Regions from separate parts of the Cupriavidus sp. 10L43_2 genome, predicted to be linked through region 2. Evidence: predicted binding sites of a transcription regulator. Region 2 holds the regulator's gene; each other region holds the start of a gene.
What was found. Region 2 encodes LexA, which represses DNA repair genes until DNA is damaged. Its sites were predicted from a motif close to ACTGTATNNNNATACAGT; they were not measured.

Region 1: a site for LexA is predicted at 1,887-1,904, ahead of recA (recombinase RecA). Genes of this name have one in related genera too.
Region 3: a site for LexA is predicted at 1,588-1,605, ahead of dinB (DNA polymerase IV). Genes of this name have one in related genera too.

The regions. Positions count from the first base shown of each region.
Region 1 covers NZ_JBFTJE010000007.1:168,303-172,482, forward strand. Annotated here, with positions in the region: gene AC1DEL_RS12885 (sensor histidine kinase) at 1-1,115, opposite strand, end outside; gene AC1DEL_RS12890 (response regulator) at 1,128-1,817, opposite strand; gene recA (recombinase RecA) at 2,053-3,117, shown strand; gene recX (recombination regulator RecX) at 3,202-3,660, shown strand; gene AC1DEL_RS12905 (DUF2889 domain-containing protein) at 4,008-4,180, shown strand, end outside.
Region 2 covers NZ_JBFTJE010000006.1:4,733-8,912, reverse strand. Annotated here, with positions in the region: gene AC1DEL_RS10560 (hypothetical protein) at 1-298, opposite strand, end outside; gene AC1DEL_RS10555 (hypothetical protein) at 542-1,279, shown strand; gene AC1DEL_RS10550 (hypothetical protein) at 1,493-1,666, opposite strand; gene lexA (transcriptional repressor LexA) at 1,787-2,443, opposite strand; gene AC1DEL_RS10540 (asparaginase) at 2,635-3,678, shown strand; gene rpsF (30S ribosomal protein S6) at 3,806-4,180, shown strand.
Region 3 covers NZ_JBFTJE010000023.1:33,454-37,633, forward strand. Annotated here, with positions in the region: gene AC1DEL_RS24860 (TRAP transporter substrate-binding protein) at 1-497, shown strand, start outside; gene rarD (EamA family transporter RarD) at 609-1,511, shown strand; gene dinB (DNA polymerase IV) at 1,634-2,806, shown strand; gene AC1DEL_RS24875 (MFS transporter) at 2,887-4,080, shown strand.

The DNA of each region.
Region 1 (4,180 bases), on a different contig from region 2:
ACCTCACGCGCCAGCGCGGTTAGGTCCAGCGGCGCCATGCCGCCCGCGCCGGCCAGGTTCTCCATGCGCGCCAGCGAAAGCAGCTGCGTCACCAGGTGCGCGGTGCGTTCGGAACTGCCGGCGATCTGCGCCAGCGAGCGGCGCAATTCCTCGGGCGACTGCTCGCGCTGCGCCAGCTCGGCCTGCATGCGCAGCCCGGCCAGCGGCGTCTTCATCTGATGCGCGGCATCGGCGATAAAGCGCTTCTGCGTCTGCACGGACTGGTCCAGTCGCGCCAGCAGGTCATTGAACGATGCCACCAGCGGCGTGATCTCCTGCGGCGCGGCGGTCTCGTCGATGGGGCTCGTATCGCCGGGGTTGCGCGCCCGGATGCGCTGCTGGATCGCGGTCAGCGGCGCCAGCCCGCGCGTGAGGCCGAACCAGACCAGCACCACGGCCAGCGGCAGGATCACGAACTGCGGCAGGATCACGCCCTTGATGATTTCGTTGGCCAGCCGCGCGCGCTTGTCGAGCGTCTCGGCCACCTGCACCAGCACCGGCTGGGAGCCGGCGCTTTTCAGGTCGACATAGGTATAGGCCACGCGTACGTCGTTGCCGGCCACGCGGTCGTCGCGCAGGGACACCAGCCCGGCATGGCCCTGGTCCTCCTCGGACGGCAGCGGCAGATCGTGGTCGCCGGCCACGTACTCGCCGCGCTTGCCCACCACCTGGTAATAGATATTGTCGGTTTCGTCGGCCCGCAGGATCTCGCGCGCGGAGAGCGGCAGCTGCAGCGTCACGCGGCCGTTCACCTCGCGCACCTGCTGGGACAGCACGATGGCGCTGGCCTCCAGCGCGCGGTCGAACGGACCGTTGGCGATGGATTTGGCGACGAGGTAGGTGACCGCAATGCTCATCGGCCAGAGCAGCAGCAGCGGGGCGAGCATCCAGTCGAGGATCTCGCCGAACAGCGAGCGCGGGGAGGGATGGGCGGACGATTCTTCCAGGTGCGGCAGGGCGTCGGCCAGCGCGGCGTCCTCCGCCGCGGCGTCGGCCAGGGTCGGCAGGGGCGGCGGCGAGTTGGGCAGGGGGGGCAGGGCCGGCGGGCGGCCCCAGCGCAGTCTCAGCAGGCGCATGCCGCCCCCGGATCAGCCATGCGCCGCCATCACCGGCTGGAACTTCTCCAGGCAGTAACCCAGGCCGCGCACCGTGGCGATGCGGATGCCACCCACTTCGATCTTCTTGCGCAGCCGGTGCACATAGACCTCGATGGCGTTGTTGCTGACTTCCTCGCCCCACTCGCAGAGGTGGTCCACCAGTTGTTCCTTGGAAACCAGCCGCCCGCTGCGCGTGAGCAGGATCTCCAGCAGGCCGATCTCGCGTGCGGACAGGTCCAGCATCTGCTCGTTCAGGTAGGCGATGCGGCCGACCTGGTCGAAGGCCAGCGGCCCGTGGCGCATCAGCGTGGCGCCGCCGCCCGCGCCGCGCCGGACCAGCGCGCGCACGCGCGCCTCCAGCTCGGACAGCGCGAAGGGCTTGGCCATGTAGTCGTCGGCGCCCAGGTCCAGGCCCTTGACCCGCTCGTCCACGCCATCGGCGGCGGTCAGGATCAGCACCGGCAGCATCGCGCCGCGCGTGCGCAGGCGCTTGAGCACCTCCAGGCCGGGCATGCGGGGCAGGCCGAGGTCCAGGATCAGCAGGTCGAAATGCTGGGTCGACAGGGCCGAATCGGCTTCCACGCCGTTGGCGACGTGGTCGACGGCGTAGCCGGAATGCCGCAGCGAGCGCGTGAGCCCGTCTGCCAGCACGTCGTCATCTTCCGCAATCAGAATGCGCATGGTTGTCTCCACCCTGTTGCCAGCATCGCACGCCACGCGGTTGCGGAACCGGTGGGGCTTGCCAAGCATACTGTTTTTTTATACAGTACCCGACATTCCGCAGGCTGCCTTGTGGGCAGCCGGGTCGGGTCGCACGCCAGATCACTTTTCAGGCCGATTTCCGTCGGAAATCGCTTAAAAATCAGGCGTCGCGCCGCATGCGGCCTATTTATACACCATTGACTGAAGGACGACCATGGACGACAAGAAGGCCGGCGCCGGCGTGAGCGCTGAGAAGCAGAAGGCGCTTGCCGCCGCGCTCTCCCAGATCGAGAAGCAGTTCGGCAAGGGCTCGATCATGCGTCTGGGCGATGGCGAGATCGAAAAGGACATCGAAGTGGTGTCGACCGGCTCGCTGGGGCTCGATATCGCGCTGGGCGTCGGCGGCTTGCCGCGCGGCCGCGTGGTGGAGATCTATGGTCCGGAATCGTCGGGCAAGACCACGCTGACGCTGCAGGTGGTGGCCGAGATGCAGAAGCTGGGCGGCACCTGCGCCTTTATCGACGCGGAACACGCGCTGGACGTGAACTACGCCGGCAAGCTGGGCGTGAACGTGGGTGAACTGCTGATCTCCCAGCCGGACACCGGCGAGCAGGCCCTGGAAATTACCGACGCCCTGGTGCGCTCGGGCTCGATCGACCTGATCGTGATCGACTCGGTGGCCGCACTGGTGCCGAAGGCCGAAATCGAGGGCGAAATGGGCGATTCGCTGCCCGGCCTGCAGGCCCGCCTGATGAGCCAGGCGCTGCGCAAGCTGACCGGTACGATCAAGCGCACCAACTGCCTGGTGATCTTCATCAACCAGATTCGCATGAAGATCGGTGTGATGTTTGGTTCGCCTGAAACGACCACCGGCGGCAATGCGCTGAAGTTCTACGCCTCGGTGCGCCTGGACATCCGCCGCATCGGCTCGATCAAGAAGGGCGACGACGTCATCGGCAACGAGACCAAGGTCAAGGTGGTGAAGAACAAGGTGTCGCCGCCGTTCCGCGAGGCATTCTTCGACATCCTCTACGGCCAGGGCATTTCCCGTCAGGGCGAGATCATCGACCTCGGCGTGGATGCCAAGATCGTCGAGAAGTCGGGCGCGTGGTACAGCTACAACGGCGAAAAGATCGGCCAGGGCAAGGACAACGCGCGCGAATACCTGCGCGAGAACCCTGACATCGCCGCTGAGATCGAGAACAAGGTCCGTGCGGCGCTGGGCGTGGTGGCGATGAACGCCGCTGTCGTCAGCGCGCCGGCCGAAATCGAAGGCTGAGGCGGAGCTTTCTCCGCCCCTCGGAAGCCGTCGCAGATCGTGCGGCGGCTTTTTTTATTGGTACTGCACTGTCGATGACCCCTGATGGCTGGCTCCCGCCCCCCGCTCTCGCTGAAGGCCCGCGCCGTTGGCTACCTGTCGCGCCGCGAGCACAGCCGCGCCGAACTGCGGCGCAAGCTGGCGCCGCACGCCGAGACGCCCGAGGAGGTGGATACCCTGCTCGACGCGCTCGAGCGCGAGAACTGGCTCTCCAACGACCGCTTCGTCGATAGCCTGGTCCATCGCCGCGCCAGCCGCTATGGCGCCGCCCGGGTGATGCAGGAGGCCAAGACCCATCAGCTCGGCAATGAACAACTGCATGACCTCCAGGACCGCCTGCGGGACACCGAGGTCGAGCGGGCCCGGGAGGTCTGGCGCAAGCGCTTCGGCACCGCCCCGGATTCTCCGGAGGCCAAGGCCAAGCAGATCCGCTTCATGGTCGCGCGCGGCTTCTCGCGCGCCGTGGTCGGCAAGATCATCCGCGGCGCGGAAGATGACGAGTGAGATGGCAACAACGTGTCGATTACGCCACGTAGACCACTGTATACCTGCGTGCGCAATAGGGATTTTGTGATCCGGCGCCTAACGTTGCGGCGCCGCACCACCGACCGTGCCGCCGGATACGATGGCCGCCCGCCAGCCCTTGTCGCGCCGTGGTTCGGCGTTGTCACCGGCGCAACAATTCGCCCCCGACATTCCGTATCGCAGGATGTTCCCGGTCAAAGCGGCGCGGCATGTTAAACTCTCCCGGTTTTCCGGCCTTGGCGGCCGTGCGGCTGTCGGCCGTCCCGCCCCGGCCGTGACGTTTGCCCCCGGTCACACCTCAACATCCCGCGTCAGCCCCAGCTGTCATGCCACTTTCCCCGCCTGCCAACCGCACCTTGCGTCATCGCCGTGCCATCACGGCGGAAGCGTATGCGCGGGAAGACGGTCTGTGGGACATCGAGGCCCGCCTTACCGACACCAAGCCACGTGACATCGAACTCGCCGGCGGCGGCATTCGCCCCATCGGCCAGCCGCTGCA
Region 2 (4,180 bases):
TGTAAAAATCATTCTCGTGCTTGGGCGTGCGGTCGGCGTAGAAATTTGCCGAGTAGACAATGTCGTCGCCGAGCGTGTCGTCACGGACGCCCAGGGCGATATGGCCAGCCGATCCGCCCTTCGATGTCCCAAAGCTGATCAGTAGCTCCAGGTCGTAGGGCTCTTCGCGAAGTAGGTCGGTAATCTGATCGATATTGGCGGGCTCGGGGCCACCCTTGCTACCGAACTCAGCAGCAACCCCCGGCCCCGAAATCAGTGCGGCGATGACCAGGAGCCATGCCGCCAGGCTTGTCCTCATTGCGTCCCTTATATCGTCAGCCAGTGTCCGTCGATCCTTCACCCAAAGAATAATCGTTGATCGGCCCATGTGCCGGAAAACCGTCGGGGGCGTGGATGCACTGGGCTTTGTTCCCGGATCATGTGCGACAGCCCACATAGTGACAAGTTTTCGAGAATGATTTTCGCTACGCTTCACGGCGGGCCAAATGGTCTAATCCATATCATCTAGGCAAATCACCTATACGAAGCGCGAGGTCATGCCGTGGCGGAGCGAATTCGATTCAACCCTGATGTAGCACTGGCGGCATTTTCCAGTGTGATTCCGATGCCGACCTTGGCTGCCATTAACGCGGCTATCGATCGATCCTTCGGCGAACAGCCCGAGCGTGCCGAGCCATTCGCAATGGCTGAGTTACTACGTCGCAATGAAGCCTTCCGCAAGCTCGAGGAGACGGTGTGCGCCGAGACTCGGGCCATGGCCACCACGCTCCTGAAGAAGTCGCTGCGTTGGGAAGCGTTCCACGTGATTCGTTGTGCCAGCACGTCTACGCGCAACGAGAGCCATTGCCGCCACTACGATTCGCATCTGCTGACGCTGCTGATTCCGCTGAAGCTCGCCCCCGATGGCGTTTGCAACGGTGATCTGCTGGTTTATCACCCGCCACGGCTGGCGGTATCCACTGTGGCCAATGTTTTTTGCAAGCTTCGTCATGGCATTCAGCGCAATCTGCCGTTTCACATCAGAAAATGGCTGACGCTACGGGATCTGCGCCGTGGCCGCTGCAACCGCGTGCCGGTGGAGCCGGGCAGCGTCTATGTCTTCAACGGCTTTGTGCTCCAGCATGCCAACCTTGATGTGGAAGTTGGCGAGCGCCGGTCGTTGCTGATTCACTACTACGACCCTGGCTACTCGGCGGGTCTGAGCGGGACCGTGCGGGGCGTGCGTATGCTGTGGGACCGTCTGCGCAAGAACATGACTGGCATGTATCCTGGTACCTGATCCAGCCGGGGAGGGCGAAAAAAAACCGGCACTCGGCGGGGTCGACAAGTTCCGGTTTCGCGCATCGGCGCCAATGCGCCAGTACTACGGATGCGCGCCATCGAGTGTAAAGCACCTTTCACGATGAATTAAACGTTCTCTTAATTTCACGTGGTGGGCTCGCAACTGCACTAGTTATAATGATTTGGGCGACGCGGATCCGCCGCTAGCGGTTCATGCGTCCAGTTTGTCGGGCATATCCGCAAGTTCCAGCATCCGGCAGATTGCAGCCATGCTGCCGACCATCGTACGACGCTGGGCGCCCTGGTAGACGCGCACGCCCTTGGTTTGGCGGAACGGCACGGGCTTGACCGGGCGGCGGGAAGCGGTGTGATTGACTGGCAGCATGGCGGCACCTCGAAGTTTGCGACAGCAGGAGTCCACGCCCGTCGTCCGGAGAGAACGGGGCGGCGTTGGCAATGCGAAACTGGGGACCAGGACAGGCGGCCGCCCGTCCGGTCTCGGAAGTCAGAAGCCCGAGGAGCGGATTAGCCCGACGGCGATGCCTTCCAGCGAAAATTCCTCGCGGCCGGCCTGCACCACGATATTCTCGAAATCCGGGTTTTCGGCGATCAGCTCGATCATGTCGCCGCGCCGCTTCAGGCGTTTGACGGTCACATCGTCGCCGATCCGCGCGACGACGATCTTGCCGTTGGCGGCTTCGCTGGCTTTCCTGACGGCGAGCAGGTCGCCGTCGAGGATGCCGGCATCGCGCATGCTCAGGCCCCGCACGCGCAGCAGGTAATCAGGTCGATCATCAAATACCGAGGCGTCTACCTGGTACTGACGGTCGATGTGCTCTGCGGCAAGGATCGGGCTGCCTGCGGCCACGCGGCCCACGAGCGGCAGCGTTAGCTGCATCACGCCGGCCATCGGCAGCGAGAACTGGTCCGTCATCTCCGAATCGCTACGTGCCACCTTGAGGCGGATGCCGCGCGACGCGCCTGGCGTCAGCTCGATCACGCCCTTGCGGGCCAGCGCTCGCAGGTGTTCCTCGGCAGAGTTGGGCGAGGAGAAACCGAATTCGGACGCGATCTCGGCACGGGTCGGCGGAATGCCGGTGTGCCGGATCGTGTTGCGGATCAGGTCGAAGATCTGCTGTTGCCGGGGTGTCAGGGTCGCCATGGGTCGCCGGTCTCTCGTGGTGCCGAAGCACTGTATGTTTAAACAGTATGCTGTGATTTTATACAGTATCGAGTGAAGTGCAAGCACAATTTGCAGTGGCGATGTGGGGCATGCGCGACACCAGGCGGACTCCAGTGCGCCCGGCGACACGGGTTTGCGAGAGCGGCGGCCCTCGGCGTGCCACAGTTACAATCGCCTGCACCACCCGCTCACTCGCTCGATTTTCTCGCTATATGTCTACGTCATTGCCCCGCATCGTCGTGCTCGCCACCGGCGGCACCATCGCAGGCTCGTCCGCCAGCCCCGCCAGCAGTGCGCAGTACCGCGCGGCCACCGTGCCGGTCTCGTCGCTGATCCAGGCCGTGCCTGCGCTGGGCGAGGTGGCCCGTGTGGAGACGGAGCAGGTGGCCCAGATCGACAGCAAGGACATGGCCTTCAGCCTGTGGGCGACGCTTGCCGCACGGGTGGCGCATTGGGTCGCGCAGCCCGATGTGGTGGGCGTGGTGATTACCCACGGCACGGACACGCTTGAAGAAACGGCGATGTTCCTGCACCTGACGCAGCGGAGCGCGGTGCCGGTGGTGCTGACCGCGGCAATGCGCCCGTCCACGTCGCTCTCGGCCGATGGTCCGCTGAATTTGCTCGACGCAGTGCGCGTGGCGGCAAGCCCGGATGCGCGCGGGCAGGGCGTGCTCGTGGTCCTGAACCAGGAAATTCATGCGGCCCGCGATGTCGCCAAGGCCCATACCTCGGCGGTCAATGCGTTCACGTCGCCGGCGGGCGGGCCAATTGGTTTCGTGCAGGATGCCTACGTGCGCTTTGGACGCGCGTTCGCCCCCGGCGACGCGCCAGCGCTGCCCGTGCCTACGGCGTGGCCACTTGTCGAAATCGTGGCGAGCTATGCCCAGCCGGGCAGGGTGGCCGTGGATGCGATGGTCTCGGCCGGCGTAAAGGGGTTCGTGGTGGCGGCCACCGGCAATGGCTCGGTTCATGAGACGCTGGGCGACGCGCTCGCCGATGCAGCTGCGCGAGGCGTGGCCGTGGTGCGAAGCTCCCGCACGGGCGCCGGCCATGTGGCGGGGCCGGCACGCCCGCGCCTGGCCTCGGGCGAATTCGCCTCCGCCGGCAATCTCAATCCGTACAAGGCGCGCGTGCTGCTGCTGGTGGCGCTGGCGGCGGATGCGTCGCTTGGCACCGATCCGGCTCGCCTGCAGGCTGTTTTCCGACAATACTGAGAGATTCCCAGCGTCCTGCCGGGATGCCGGCTTGCGTGCTGGCCCGGAACCGGGCTATACTCGCGGGCTATTCAACCTTGCTACACCGGACATGGCGCCCGGGTGGCTACATCCAAAAGGAGCGTCAATGCGTCATTACGAAATCGTATTTATCGTCCATCCGGACCAAAGCGAACAAGTGCCGGCGATGATCGAGCGTTACAAGCAGCTCGTCACGTCGCAAAACGGCCAGGTTCACCGCGTGGAAGACTGGGGCCGCCGTCAGATGGCCTACATGATCCAGAAGCTGGCCAAGGCTCACTACGTTTGCCTGAACATCGAATGCGGCAAGGAAACCCTGGCCGAACTCGAGCACGCCTTCAAGTTCAATGACGCCGTGCTGCGTCACCTGATCGTGCAGACCAAGAAGGCCGAGACCGCTCCTTCGCCGATGATGAAGGAAGTGCAGCGCGAAGAAGCCCGCAAGGCCGCGCAAACGACCACGGAAGGCCAGGCTGCCTGA
Region 3 (4,180 bases), on a different contig from region 2:
CCGGTGGCGATATCTACCCGGCGCTGGAAAAGGGCACCATCGATGCGGCCGAGTGGGTCGGCCCGTATGACGACGAGAAGCTCGGCTTCTACAAGGTGGCGCCGTACTACTACTACCCGGGCTGGTGGGAAGGCAGCGCCCAGCTGTCGTTCTACGCCTCCGCACCGGAGTTCGAGAAGCTGCCGGCGCAGTACAAGCGCGCGCTGGAAACGGCCACCATCGAGGCCCACACCAACATGATGGCCAAGTACGACGCCGTGAACCCGCAGGCGCTGGCCCGTCTGCTGGAGAATGGCGTGAAGCTGCGCCCGTTCTCGAAGGAGATCATGGAGGCATGCTTCAAGGCCACGCAGGACGCGTACGCCGAGGAAACCGCCAAGAACCCGTCGTTCAAGAAGATCTATGACGACTGGCGCGTGTTCCGCAACAACGAGGCCGCCTGGTTCAACGTGGCCGAGCAGGGCTTCGCGCAGTTCAGCTTCGCGCGCAAGCTGTAAGACATCGATGTGATTTGGATGTGATGTTGTCGCCTCTCCCGCCAGGGGGAGGCGAGTTCCAACGCCGATGACGGCGTCCCGGTAGAATCCGCGCACCTACCGGATACTCCCATGCAACTCGGCATCTTCTACGCGCTGCTCGCGTACGTCATCTGGGGCCTGCTGCCCCTCTATATCAAATCCCTCCACGGCGTGGCGCCGCTCGAGATCCTGCTGCACCGGATGGTGTGGTCGCTGGTCTTTTTGGGCGCGATCCTGCTCTGGCGGCGGCATTTCGGCTGGCTGCGCGAGGTGGCGGGAAATCCGCGCCTGATCCTCGGCTTCGCGGCGAGCGCCGCCCTGCTCTGCGCCAACTGGTTCCTCTATATCTGGGCGGTGTCGGCCGACCGGGTGGTCGATGCGAGCCTGGGCTACTTCATCAATCCGCTGTTCAGCGTGCTGCTGGGTGTGCTGTTCCTGCACGAGCGGCTGCGGCCCGGGCAGTGGCTGTCCATCGCCGTCGCGGCGGGGGGCGTGCTCTGGCTGACCATCAGCGCCGGGCAACTGCCGTGGATCGCGCTCGCGCTGGCGGCGTCGTTCGGCGGCTACGGGCTGCTGCGCAAGACCGGGGCGCTGGGCGCGCTGGAGGGGCTGTCGCTGGAGACGCTGCTGCTGTTTCCGATTGCGGCCACCGCGCTGGGCGTGCTCGTCTTCACCGGCCAGGACACCTTCCGGAGCGCAGCACCGGGTACGCAGATCTTGCTGCTGCTGGCCGGCCCGGTCACGGCGGTGCCGCTGCTGTTCTTCGCCGCCGGCGCGCGCCGGATTCCGCTTTCGCTGCTCGGCCTGCTCCAGTACACCGGCCCGACGCTCCAGCTGCTGCTCGGCATCTGGCTGTGGCACGAGCCGTTCCCGGCCCAGAAGCAACTCGGCTATGCACTGATCTGGGTGTCGCTGCTGATCTACGCGATGGAAGGGGTGTGGGTTTCCCGCCGCAATTCCGTTAAGTCTATCAGCGCGACAAATGAAGCATAAGTTTGGATCGATTAATCGATTCATCCCGGGAATGATGGATTAACACCGGCTCGGCACGCGAGGGCCGACGCACTATACTGTACGTTTATACAGTACCGACGACGCGCACGCCCCCCTTCGCCATGTCCACCCCCGTCCGGCGCATCGCCCACCTCGACATGGACGCCTTCTATGCGTCCGTCGAACTGCTCCGTTATCCCGATCTGCGCGGCCAGGCCGTTGTCATCGGCGGCGGCCGCAATGCCATCCCGGAGACGCTGCCCGATGGCTCGCGCCGCTATGCCCGCCTGCGCGACTACGTCGGACGTGGCGTCGTCACCACTTCTACCTACGAAGCCCGCGCGCTGGGCGTGTTCTCGGCGATGGGCATGATGAAGGCGGCCAAGCTGGCGCCGGACGCCATCCTGCTGCCGACCGATTTCGACGCCTACCGCCGCTACTCGGGCCTGTTCAAGGCCGCCGTGCGCACCTTCACCGAGCAGGTGGAAGACCGGGGCATCGACGAGATCTATATCGATCTGACCGAGGTGCCCGGCGAGCCGGCCGAGGTAGCCGCGCGCATCAAGGCGGCCGTGAGCGAGGCCACTGGCCTGACCTGCTCGATCTGCGTGGCGCCCAACAAGCTGCTGGCGAAGATCGGGTCCGAACTCGACAAGCCGGATGGCCTGACCCTGCTCACCCCCGCCGACATCCCCCGCCGTATCTGGCCGCTCGCGGCGCGCAAGGTCAACGGCATCGGGCCGAAGGCGGCCGAGAAGCTGGCCGGCATCGGCATCGACACCGTGGGCGACCTGGCCGAGGCCGACCAGGGCGTGCTCCAGACCCATTTCGGCCGCAACTACGCGAGCTGGCTGATCGAGGTGGCGCATGGGCGTGATGACCGCCCGGTGGTGGTCAGTTCCGAGCCCAAGTCGATGAGCCGCGAAACCACCTTCGAGCGCGACCTGCACCCACGCGTAGATCGTCCTCTGCTGTCCGAATCGTTCACCAAGCTCTGCATGCGCGTGGGCGAGGACCTGCGCCGCAAGGGCTACGTGGGCCGCACGGTGGGCATCAAGCTGCGCTTTGACGATTTCCGCACGGTCACGCGCGACCTGACCATGCCGGCCCATACCGCCGATGGCGCGGCGATCCGGCGCAGCGCCACGGAATGCCTGAAGCGGATACCGCTCGAGCGGCGCATCCGGCTGCTCGGCGTGCGCGTGAGCGCCCTGATCCCGGCGGACGAACAGGGCGACGACCCGGCGCCCGTGCAGGAGGAGTTCCGCTTCGAGGATGAGCGGCCGGATGCCTGACGCGGCACCGGAATGACCCCTCCGACGCATCTATCTATCTCCCGCTAGAATCGGCGGCTTCGAGCACCAAGGCCGTCCCCATGACCACCACCGCCACAGAGCGCGCCGCTGAGCCCGCCACCTGGATCACGCCGCTGCTGGCCACGGCCTGCGGCATGATCGTCGCCAATCTCTATTACGCCCAGCCACTGGTCGGCCCGATCGCCCGGTCGCTGCAACTCTCGCCCGAGATTGCCGGGCTGATCGTCACGCTGATCCAGATGGGCTACTGCGCGGGGCTGGTGCTGCTGGTGCCGCTCGGGGATCTGGTCGAGAACCGCAAGCTGGTCCTGACGCTGATTGGCGGCTGTGCCGTGGCGCTCATGGCGGCGGCCCTGGCCACTCACGCCAGCGTGTTCCTGATCGCGGGCTGCGCCATCGGCCTATGCTCGGTGGCGGTGCAGGTGCTGGTGCCGTTCGCGGCGCACCTCGCCCCGGACCATATCCGGGGCCGCGTGGTCGGCAACGTCACCAGCGGGCTGCTGATGGGGATCATGCTGGCGCGGCCGGTATCGAGCCTGATGGCCGGCCTGACGGGCGGCTGGCACACCATCTTCGCGGTCTCGGCCGTAGCCATGGTGCTGCTGGCGCTGGTGCTGGCGCGCAAGCTGCCGCGCCGCCAGCCCGCGCGGGGCGTGACCTACGGCCAGATGCTGGCGTCGATGGCGCACCTGCTCCGTACCCAGCCCGTGCTGCGCCGGCGCGCGCTGTACCAGGCCAGCATGTTCGGCGTGTTCAGCCTGTTCTGGACCACCATCCCGCTCTATCTGGCCGGGCCTGCGTTCCACATGTCGCAGACCGGCATCGCCGTGTTCGCGCTGGTCGGCGTGGCCGGCGCCATCGCCGCGCCGATGGCCGGCCGCTACGCGGACCGGGGCCACAGCCGCCAGATGACCGCCATCGCGCTGGCCATCGGCGCCGGGTCGTTCCTGTTGAGCCGGGTGGGCGTGGAGGGGTCGATGACCTCGCTCCTGGCGCTGACCGTGGCGGCCATCCTGCTCGACTTCGGCGTATCGGCGAACCTTGTGGTCGGCCAGCGCGCCATCTTCACGCTGTCGGCCGAGCACCGCAGCCGGCTGAACGGCCTGTACATGGCGATCTTCTTCGTCGGCGGCGCCACCGGCTCGTGGCTGGGCGCCTGGGCCTTCGCGCGCGGCGGCTGGCCGCTGGCGAGCTGGATCGGCTTCGCGCTGCCGGCGCTCGCCCTGCTCTACTTCCGGACCGACCGGCACTAAGCTCGGGGCGCCACCCCCTCCCGAAGTCCCGTTTGCTGCACTACACTGGCCGAGCGTTGTCCTTCATCGTCACAGTTTCGTTGCAGTGCCCGCTCAGGCG